Paenarthrobacter nicotinovorans: one gene and its partner. The protein of the gene in region 2 interacts with the protein of the main gene of each other region in a pairwise test. Links are inferred from orthologs where the notes say so. Each region holds a gene or a part of one and is shown on either strand. Other genes may lie near its edges.

The links. The genes of interacting proteins can lie anywhere in the genome.
Region 1: the proteins of JMY29_RS13935 (region 2) and rlmB interact in binary tests that used the Escherichia coli proteins (3 or more experiments, as listed by UniProt). The link is inferred for Paenarthrobacter nicotinovorans from one-to-one orthologs.

What each region holds. Positions count from the first base shown.
Region 1 is NZ_CP089293.1:817,969-823,469, forward strand. What follows is about bases 782-3,564. They hold rlmB (23S rRNA (guanosine(2251)-2'-O)-methyltransferase RlmB), read left to right. Parts: upstream 782-1,569; coding sequence 1,570-2,559; downstream 2,560-3,564. Other genes in these bases: cysS (cysteine--tRNA ligase), read left to right, coding at 782-1,489; JMY29_RS04000 (carbon-nitrogen hydrolase family protein), read right to left, coding at 3,349-3,564. In the rest of the region: more of cysS, read left to right, coding at 23-781; more of JMY29_RS04000, read right to left, coding at 3,565-4,158; glycogen debranching protein GlgX, read left to right, coding at 4,279-5,501. UniProt on the Escherichia coli protein: Specifically methylates the ribose of guanosine 2251 in 23S rRNA.
Region 2 is NZ_CP089293.1:3,001,110-3,006,697, reverse strand. The notes cover bases 1-2,870. They hold JMY29_RS13935 (NAD(P)H-hydrate dehydratase), read left to right. Parts: upstream 1-581; coding sequence 582-2,159; downstream 2,160-2,870. Other genes in these bases: glgX (glycogen debranching protein GlgX), read left to right, coding at 2,228-2,870; JMY29_RS13940 (holo-ACP synthase), read left to right, coding at 219-566; glmS (glutamine--fructose-6-phosphate transaminase (isomerizing)), read left to right, coding at 1-214. Outside these bases: more of glgX, read left to right, coding at 2,871-4,540; treY (malto-oligosyltrehalose synthase), read left to right, coding at 4,537-5,588. UniProt on the Escherichia coli protein: Bifunctional enzyme that catalyzes the epimerization of the S- and R-forms of NAD(P)HX and the dehydration of the S-form of NAD(P)HX at the expense of ADP, which is converted to AMP.

The DNA.
Region 1 (5,501 bases), 2.2 Mb from region 2 along the record:
CGTCATCGGCTAATCTGGAGCGGTGACCCTGCGCTTTTATGACACCGCTTCCGCCGAAGTCCGCGACTTCGTTCCCCTCGAAGACGGCAAGGCCAGCGTGTACTACTGCGGGGCCACCGTCCAGGGAATGCCCCACGTGGGCCACGTGCGGTCCGCGATCGCCTTCGACCAGCTGACCCGTTGGCTCGAATTCCGTGGCCTCCGTGTCACCGTGGTGCGCAACGTCACCGACATCGACGACAAGATCCTGGCCAAGTCCGCCCAGTCGTTCGGCCCGGACTGGGACGCCGAACCCTCCGCACGGCAGAACGAAGAATGGTGGGCCCTGGCCTACCGCTACGAGCAGGAATTCGAGAACGCCTACGAATCCCTCGGCGTCCAGAGCCCCACCTACGAGCCGCGGGCCACCGGACATATCCCGGAAATGCACGCGCTCATCCAGCGACTCATCGACCGGGGCCACGCCTACCCCGCGCCGGACGACTCGGGCGATGTCTACTTCGACGTGCGCTCGTGGAGCAAGTACGGCTCCCTGACGCGGCAGAACATCGACGACATGCAGGGCGCCCCCGACGTCGAAGCCCAGTTCGTCAGCCGGAAGCGCGATCCCCGCGACTTCGCACTGTGGAAGGGCTACAAGGAAGGCGAACCGGAGTCCGCGAGCTGGGCGTCGCCGTGGGGTGCGGGCCGTCCGGGCTGGCACCTTGAATGCTCCGCGATGGTCACCAAGTACCTTGGTGCGCGCTTCGACATCCACGGCGGGGGATTGGACCTGCGCTTCCCGCACCACGAGAACGAGATGGCCCAGTCGCAGGCCGCCGGCGACGAATTCGCCAACTTCTGGATGCACAACGGCATGGTCACGTACGAGGGCGAAAAGATGTCCAAGTCCATCGGCAACACCGTGAGCCCGGCAGAGATGCTCGACCTCGCCTCACCGCGGGTCGTCCGCTACTACCTCGGCCAGGCACACTACCGCTCGGTGCTCGATTACCGGCCCACGTCGCTGCAGGAGGCCGCGGCCGCCGTCGAACGCATTGACGGATTCATTTCTAAAGCGTCCGCCAAAGTTCCCGGCAGGTCAGGCGCGGACGTGGCACCGCAGGCCAACATGCCCGCCGCGTTCACTGCTGCAATGGATGACGACCTCAACGTCCCGCAAGCCCTCGGCGTGCTGCACGAAACCGTCCGCGCGGGCAACACAGCCCTAGCGAGCGGTGACCTGGACGGCGCCAAGGCGGCCCTTTACGGCGTGCTGTCCATGACCGAGGTGCTGGGGCTGGACGCAGTGAAGCAACCCGAAGCCGTGCAGGGCCGTGAGCATGCCGCGCTGAAGGTCCTCGTGGACGCACAGCTCCAGGCCCGCGCTGCCGCAAGGGCCAACAAGGACTGGGCAGCCTCCGACGCGATTCGCGACACACTCGCCGCCGCCGGCGTCGTCGTCGAAGATGGTGCGGACGGGGCCACCTGGAGCCTCAAACGCGACTGACAAACGGGCGCTGCGGCCGAATTGCATCGGGTCAGTAGACTTGATTCCAGACTTACTCACAAAATCAAGGATGGAATCTCATGGCCAACAATGGTCGCCGGTCGGTCAAGAACAAGAAGGGCCCCTCCACCGGAACCGGTGGCCATGGCCGCAAGGCTCTGGAAGGCAAGGGTCCCACACCCAAGGCGGAGGACCGCACCTACCACAAGGCGTACAAGAACAAGCAGCTCGCTGAGCGCTCGGCCGCCAAGCGCGGACCGGCACGTCCGGGCGGCGCCGGCGCCCGCTCCGGCCCCAAGGGCCGCGCCACCGAGGAACTGGTCACCGGCCGTAACTCCGTGGTCGAAGCCCTGCGTGCCGGCATCCCTGCCAAGGCACTGCACGTAGCCATCCGGATTGAAATGGATGACCGCGTCAAGGAGTCCCTCAAGCTCGCGGCCGAGCGCGGCATCCCGCTGCTGGAAACCGGCAAGCCCGAGCTGGACCGCATGACCGAGGACGCCGTCCACCAAGGACTCGTGCTGCAGATCCCGCCGTACGAATACGAGGACGCCTACGACCTCGCCGAGCAGACCCTCGCCAAGTGGAAGAAGGGGCACATTTCCAATGCGCCGATCTTCGTGGCTTTGGACGGCATTACCGATCCCCGCAACCTCGGCGCCATCATCCGCTCCGTCTCCGCGTTCAGCGGGCACGGCGTGATCGTACCCGAGCGTCGTTCCGTGGGCGTCACCGCGTCCGCATGGAAGACCAGCGCTGGTGCCGCTGTCCGCGTACCGGTGGCCCGCGCGTCGAACCTCAACAACGCGCTCAAGCAGTTCAAGAACATGGGCATCTACGTCCTGGGACTGGACGGCGACGGCGACGTCTCGCTGCCCGACCTCACGGTCGCCACCGAACCGGTCTGCATCGTGGTTGGTTCCGAAGGCAAGGGCCTCAGCAGGCTCGTGCGCGAAAACTGCGACCAGATCGTCTCCATCCCGATCGACTCCGCCATGGAGTCTCTCAACGCATCCATGGCCGTCGGCATCTCGCTGTACGAAGTGTCGAGGCAACGCTCCGCCCAGTAAGCAGTGCCCAAGGCGGTGGTCGCAGACGCGACCGCCGCCTTTCGCATGCCCGATGCTTCCTCACGTTCCGCGTGCTTGGGCCGGTCGCTTGCTCACGTTCCGCGTGCTTGAGCCTGATGCTTGCTCACGTTCCGCGTGTTTGGGTCGGTCGCTTGCTCATGTTCCGCGTGCTTGAGCCTGATGCTTGCTCATGTTCCGCGTGCTTGAGCCTGATGCTTGCTCATGTTCCGCGTGCTTGAGCCTGATGCTTGCTCACGTTCCGCGTGCTTGAGCCTGATGCTTGCTCACGTTCCGCGTGCTTGAGCCTGATGCTTGCTCACGTCCCGCTTGTTTGGGCCGGTCGCTTGCTCACGTCCCGCTTGTTTGGGCCGGTCGCTTGCTCACGTCCCGCTTGTTTGGGCCGGTCGCTTGCTCACGTTCTCACCCTTTAGGCCGCTCTGGAATCACGACGGCGACAGCGGCCTCGGTTGGTCCACCCGCCTGAGCGCCAATCGCTCGGACGTAGACCGCCTGGCGTCCTGCCTTTTAGCGGTTCGATTCCTGACCGCGAATAGACCAAAGGCAGCATTGGCCCCACAGCCAAAAGTTGAGGGAGGGTTGGCGGGAAGCACGCGGAAAGTGAGCGAGCGTCGGCGGGAAGCCTTAGGGATGTGAGTGAGCGTCGATGTGAAGCACGGGGGATGTGAGGGAGCGTCGATGTGAAGCACGGGGGATGTGAGTGAGTGTCGATGTGAAGCACGGCGGATGTGAGGGAGGGTCGGCGGGAAGCCTTAGGGATGTGAGCGAGGGTCAGAAGTCGCGGCGGTTGGCCAGGACGGGGAGCTTCTGCCGGGCGTCGTCCACGACTGCGGCATCGAGGTCGGCGAAGATCAGGCCCGGCTCACCTTCGAGGGCTTCCAGAACCTGGCCGAAGGGGGACACGACGGCGGAGTACCCGACTCCCGTGGGGGCGGCACCCTTGGCTTCAATTCCCTGAGTGGCTGGATCACCCTGGCCGCAGGCGAGGACGAACGTAGTGGTGTCCACTGCGCGGGCACGTGCCAGGAGCTGCCACTGATCGGCCTTCCCCGGACCAGCTCCCCAGGACGCCGAAACGATGTTCACCACGGCACCGCGCTGGGCGTTGGCAGTGAACAGGGCGGGGAATCGGATGTCGTAGCAGGTGGCCAAACCAAAGGTGAGGCCGCCGGCGTCGAACGTCACGGGTTCTGTACCGGCCTCAACGGTGTCCGATTCAGCGAAGCCGAACGCATCGAAAAGGTGGATCTTGTCGTAGCTGGCGTCGACGCCGGGCCCGGTGGCGAGAAGGGTGTTGCGCACACGCGGCGCCCCGGACTCCGCAGCAGCGCCGGGCGTGAACATGCCCGCCACGATGACCAGCTGCAGCTCCTCGGCGATGGCACGAACACGGCCTGCCCAGGGACCGTCCAGCGGTTCCGCGATGTCCAACAGTGAATTGCCGAACGCGCGCATCATCGCCTCGGGGAAGACCACCAGGCCGGCCCCACCATCCTTGGCACGCCGCGCGTACTCCTCCAGGAGACGCAGGTTTTCGGCCAGGTCGCGGCCTGAGATGACTTGGGCGAGTGCCACGCGCACGATAGAACCTCCACTTCTCTGCCTCCCAGTATGCCAAGGAACACAAAATCGCTGCCTCGAACGTCGTCATATGGGCTGCGGGCACTGCACATACCGGGCGTGGAACTAAACTTGCCTTCAATGGTTATGCCTATCTTTGACACAACAGCTGCCGTCGACGCGTCGCGGCCACGACCCCTCGGACTGAGCACGCCCCAGCCCGGTCTTACGGATGCGGAGAGAACGCAAAACCAGGAAGTAAACGTCGCAGTCTTCGCGCCGGACCTGGAACGGGTGGAGATCGTGTTCCAAGCGCCGGGCGAACCGTGGCGCGCCCGGATACTTCCCAACATCGAAGACGACGTGCATTTCGGGCTGGTGGGCGGCTTCCCTCCGGGCACGCGCTATGGTTTCCGCGCGGCGCCCTTGGAAGACGTGCTGCCCATGTCGGTTCCGGCGCTGGACCCGGATGACGACGGCGGACAGAGGCTCCTGCTCGATCCCTACGGTCGCGCCGTGGATCAGCATGGCGAGTTCCTGACGAGTGTCCACGTGGACACCGGCTTTGACTGGGGTGAGGACAAACCGCCCCGGACCCCCATGCGGACTTCGGTCATTTATGAGGCCCACGTCCGCGGCCAGACGATGCTTCACCCGGAAATTCCCGAGCACCTCCGCGGCACGTATGCCGGGATGGCGCACCCTGTGATGATCCAGCACCTCACCGAGCTGGGCATTACCGCCGTGCAGCTGCTGCCCATCCATTTCCACTTGGATGAATCGCACCTCCAGGACCTCGGCATGACCAATTACTGGGGTTACAACACCGCGGCCTTTTTCGCCCCGCATTCGGACTACGCCACGGAAGCTGCCCGCAACGCAGGTCCCCACGCTGTGCAGGACGAACTCAAGGGCATGGTCAAGCTCCTGCACGCGGCCGGGATCGAAGTCATCCTGGACGTGGTCTATAACCACACTGCCGAGGCCGGTCCTGACGGGCCGGCGCTGAGCTTCCGGGGACTCGGGGAGAAACGCTACTACCGTCATGACGCGCATGGCCGTTACCTGGACACCACTGGATGCGGCAACACCTTGGATTTCAGCGACCCCGTAGTGGTGGACCTCGCGCTGGACTCGTTGCGTTATTGGGTCAACGAGTTCCACGTGGACGGATTCCGCTTCGACCTCGCAGTGACCTTTTGCCGTGACGCCGGAAACACCTTCGATCCCCAGCACCCCTTCCTGCAGGCCATCGCCGAGGATCCGGTGTTGTCGGCAGTCAAACTCATCTCCGAGCCTTGGGACGTGGGCTACGGCGGCTGGCAGACGGGCCGGTTCCCGCAGGGATGGTCGGACTGGAATGA
Region 2 (5,588 bases):
ACGTGGTGCACGCACCCTGGTCATCGCCGAAGAGGGCGACGAGTCGGTCAAGGACTACGCAGAGCATGTCTTCTACGTACCGGAGACGCCCACGCTGCTCATGCCGCTGCTCACCACGGTTCCGTTGCAGATCTTTGCTGCCGAACTGGCCGGGGCGAAGGGATACGACGTCGATCAGCCGCGTAACCTCGCCAAGAGCGTGACCGTAGAATAACGGCATGATTGTTGGCATTGGCGTAGACGTCGTAGATATTGAGCGGTTTGGCCGGCAGCTTGAACGGACTCCCGGGCTGAGGGATCGCCTGTTTGTGCCCGCCGAGCGTGAACTCAACACACGTTCCTTGGCTGCCCGTTTCGCGGCCAAGGAAGCAGTGGCCAAGGTCCTGGGCGCACCGGCAGGCATGAACTGGCAGGATTGCTGGATCGGCCTTGACCAGAATGGTCCAACCATCCAGGTCAAGGGAACTGTGCTTGCCGTCGCTGAGGCCAAGGGCGTCAAGCGTTGGCACCTGTCGATGAGCCACGACGGCGGCATCGCCACGGCAACCGTCCTCGCTGAGGGCTAGACGGACACTTAAACAATGATCAGCGCCTTCACCGGACAACAGATCAGGGACACGGAACAGCCGCTCCTGGACTCCGGTGAGGGCGCTGTTCTTATGCAACGGGCAGCGTACGGCCTCGCCCAGGCCGTGATCCGTGAGCTGAAGAAAAAACGCCGGTTGGCCGGTGCATGCGTCACGGTTCTCGCCGGCAAAGGCAACAACGGCGGCGATGGCCTCTATGCTGCCGCGTATCTCGCCCGACGCGGAATGCGTGCGACGGCGGTACTCGCCGGCGATTCCGTCCACGCGGAAGCATTGGCTGCTCTTCTCGCCGCAGGTGGGCGGGTTTTGCAGCTCGGTCCTTCAAATGCCGAAGAGCTCGCTGTTCTGTGTGCCGGTGAGGACGTGATCATCGACGCCCTGCTGGGTACCGGCGCCCGCGGGGGATTGCGCGAAGCCCCGGCCGAGCTGATTGCCGCGCTGCAGGAACTCGGACCACGGCTGGTTGTCGCCTGTGACGTCCCAAGCGGGCTGGATGCAGGCACCGGGGAGGTCCACTGGCCCGTGCTGGATGCCGATGTCACGGTCACGTTCGGTGGTGTCAAGGCAGGGCTCCTGACCGATCCAGGTGAGGGCTGCGCGGGGCGGGTGGAACTGGTGCAGATCGGCATCGAGGCCGCGCTTCAGGACCAGGCGCCGGAGTTGCGCCGCCTGACCGACCCGGACCTTGGCGCCTTGCTGCCCCGCCCCGGCCGGAGATCACATAAATACTCCCGCGGTGTCCTGGGAATTGTTGCAGGTTCGTCCCGTTTTGCCGGCGCCGCTGTCCTGGGTGTGCACGCCGCAGCCCTCGCCGGGGTGGGCATGGTGCGCTACGTCGGCCCCGGGTCCGCGGCGCGAATGGTTCTCTCCCGGACCCCGGAGGCCTTGTGGGAGGACAAGGATCCGGGCCGGGTCCAGGCATGGGTAGTGGGTCCGGGCGTCGACGGGGAAGAGCAATTGGGCCGTGCAGGGGCTGCCGTGGAGGCGGCCCTGGGCCATGACCTTCCGGTAGTGGTCGATGCCGGGGCGCTGAGCCTCCTCCCGGAACGTTGCCCGCCCCAATGGATCCTTACCCCGCACGCCGGCGAACTTGCGTCCTTGCTGGATTCGCTGCCGTCCACGGGCGAAGTTGCGGTGACCCGGGCCGACGTCGAATCCCGGCCCCTGCACTTCGTACGCCAGGCGGCCCAACAAACCGGAGCCACAGTGCTCCTGAAGGGTGCCACGACACTTGTGGCGTCGCCGTCGGGAATTGTTTTCAGCCAGTCGGAGGGCATCCCCTGGATGGCGACCGCCGGCAGCGGCGATGTCCTGGCCGGAGTGCTGGGAGCGTTGCTGGCTCAGGCCGCTGAAGAGATAGGCGGCGACGACGGCGCGTATGCCGGCCTGGGCCTGGACCCTGCGGACCGCTGGGCTGCTGTGGCGGCCGTGGCGGCGGGCATCCACGGCAGGGCAGGTGCCCTGGCGTCGACGGATTGCGACGGTGGCCCCCTTACAGCCTCGGCAATTGCTGCGGCTGTGCCGCGCGTTATTGGTTCGCTCAGCGCGGAATACGACCGAACAATACCGTAAGGTTACTGTCGTTGTCAGGGTACTGAGTAGGCTTGCAACAGTTGTTCGCATCATCAAGAGGAGAACGCATGGAAGTCTGGCCTGGATCGGCTTATCCGCTGGGTGCCACCTTTGACGGCACCGGCACCAACTTCGCGCTTTTCAGCGAGAAGGCCGAAAAAGTGGAGTTGTGTCTCTTTGACGACGACGGCGGCGAAGTCCGCGTAGACGTTACCGAGGTAGATGGTTACGTATGGCACTGCTACCTTCCGCAGGTGCAGCCGGGACAGAAGTACGGCTACCGGGTTCACGGGCCCTACGATCCCGACGCCGGTCAGCGTTTCAACCCCAACAAACTGCTGCTGGATCCGTACGCAAAAGCCATCCACCGGCAGATCGACTGGGATCCGTCCCTTTTCTCCTACAACCTGGGAGACCCCGATTCGCGGAACGATGAGGACTCAGCGCCGCACATGATGCTTGGCGTCGTCATCAACCCGTTCTTCGATTGGGACGGCGACAAGCTCCTGAGGATTCCCTACCACAAGTCGGTCATCTATGAGGCCCACGTCAAAGGCTTGACCCAGCTGCACCCGGAAGTCCCCGAAGAGCAGCGCGGCACCTACGCCGGCGTGGCACACCCCGCGGTCATCTCGCACCTGCAGAAGCTCGGGATCACCGCAATCGAACTGATGCCGGTGCACCAGTTCGTCAACGACGGCATCCTGCAGGACAAGGGCCTGAACAACTACTGGGGCTACAACACCATTGGTTTCTTCGCGCCCCACAACAGCTACAGCTCCAAGGGCGACACCGGCCAGCAGGTCCAGGACTTCAAAGCCATGGTCCGTGCGCTGCACACCGCGGGAATCGAAGTCATCCTGGACGTTGTGTACAACCACACCGCCGAAGGCAACCACCTGGGACCCACGTTGTCGTTCAAGGGCATCGACAACTCCGCGTATTACCGCTTGGTGGAAGATGACCAGAAGTACTACATGGACTACACGGGTACGGGCAACTCGCTGAACGTCCGCAGCCCGCACTCCCTGCAGCTGCTGATGGACTCCCTCCGCTACTGGGTCACGGAAATGCACGTCGACGGCTTCCGCTTCGACCTCGCCTCCACCCTGGCACGCGAGTTCTACGACGTTGACAAACTCTCCACCTTCTTCGAACTCATCCAGCAGGATCCCGTGGTTTCGCAGGTAAAGCTCATTGCCGAACCGTGGGACGTTGGTCCCGGTGGTTACCAGGTTGGCAACTTCCCGCCGCAGTGGACGGAATGGAACGGCCAGTACCGCGATACCGTCCGTGACTTCTGGCGCGGGGAACCCTCGACTCTGGGCGAATTCGCTTCCCGGCTGACCGGGTCGGCTGACCTGTACGAACACTCAGGCCGGCGGCCGGTGGCATCGATCAACTTCGTCACCGCCCACGATGGCTTCACGCTGGCAGACCTCGTCTCCTACAACGAGAAACACAACGAGGCCAACGGCGAAGACAACAACGACGGCGAGTCCCACAACCGTTCATGGAACTGCGGCGAGGAGGGGCCGACAGACAACCCCATCGTCCTCGGCTTGCGGGCGCGTCAGCAGCGGAACTTCATTGCCTCCCTGTTCCTGTCGCAGGGCGTTCCCATGCTGCTGCACGGTGATGAACTTGGCAGGACGCAGAACGGCAACAACAACGGCTACTGCCAGGATTCCGAACTTACGTGGATCAACTGGGACAACGTGGACCAGCCCCTGATCGAATTCACCGCGGCCGTGAGCGCACTGCGTGCCAAGCACCCCAGTCTGCGGCGCAGCCGGTTCTTCGATGGACGCCCTGTCCTGCGTGGGGAGGGCGAGCGGCTCCCGGACATCGTATGGCTGGATGCTGACGCCAGCACCATGAGTCCCTCGGATTGGGATGAAGCCCTGGGCCGCTCCGTTGGCGTGTTCCTGAACGGTGACGGCATCCATGGCCGCGACAATCAGGGCCGCCGCATTACAGACGTCAACTTCCTGCTGTACTTCAACGCCGACCAGGAAGACGTCGACTTCCGGATTCCCTCGGATGAATACGCGCCGGCCTGGGATGTCATGATCGATACTGCCGGAGAGGGAGCCGAAGCGGGCGTCATCAAGCCCGACCAGATCCTTTCCGTTGGCGGTAAGTCGCTGGTGGTCCTCCGTGCGCACAGCACTCCCGAGATCGAGCCGGACCACTCCGTCGCTGCCTCGCTTGCAGCATTGACGCAGACGAGCACCCCTGAAACGGCCTCGATTACGGCTCCCGCCGTCACGTCGCTGCCGTATGACTACAAGGGCCCCGACGAAGGGGACGACGCCGGCGAAGCTGCGGAAGCGGGCGAGGTTACGGAAGCGGGCGAGGCGAAGGAGACCGAATCATGAGGACGCCGGTCTCCACCTACCGTCTCCAGATCCGTCCCGGCTTCACCTTGCAGGATGCCGCCGGACTCACGGGTTACCTGCACTCCCTGGGCGTCGATTGGGTGTACGTCTCGCCCATCCTGACCGCGGAGCAGGGCTCGGACCACGGCTATGACGTGACCGATCCCTCCACGGTGGACCCCTCCCGGGGTGGCCCCGAGGGTTTGGCTGCCCTGACCAGGGCCGCCAAGGACAACGGCATGGGAATTCTTGCCGACATCGTGCCCAACCACATGGGTGTTGCTACTCCCAAGCAGAACGCCTGGTGGTGGAACCTCCTGAAAGACGGGCGGGATTCCAAATACGCCGAGGCCTTCGACGTGGACTGGGAATTCGGCGGCGGCAAGATCCGGATCCCGGTCCTGGGCAGCGACGACGACCTCGACCAGCTCAAGCTGGTGGACGGCGAACTGCACTACTACGACCACCGCTTCCCCTTGGCCGAAGGAACGTTCGCCTCAGGAGACAGCCCCAAGGATGTCCACTCGCGCCAGCACTACGAATTGATCGGATGGCGGCGGGCAGATGCGGATCTGAACTATCGCCGATTCTTCGCCGTGAATACCCTGGCCGGCATCCGGGTCGAAATTCCCTGGGTGTTCGACGAGTCGCACGCCGAGGTTGTCCGCTGGTTCCACGAAGGACTGGTGGACGGACTCAGGATCGACCATCCGGATGGGCTTGCCGATCCGGAAGGCTACCTTGCCAGGCTTCGCGAGGCGACCGGGGGCGCTTACCTGCTTGTGGAGAAAATCCTCGAACCCGGCGAGCAACTTCCGGAGACTTTCAGCTGCGAAGGAACAACCGGTTATGACGCCCTCGCGGACGTAGACCGCCTGTTCGTGGATCCAACCGCCGAGGAATACCTCAATTCCCTGGACGCACGGTTGCGGAACTCGGAGAAAGCGGCCGATTACGCCGAGATGATCCATGGGACCAAGCGGCGGATCGCTGACGGCATCCTGCGTTCAGAGATCCTGCGGCTTGCCCGCTTGGTACCGGTCTCCCT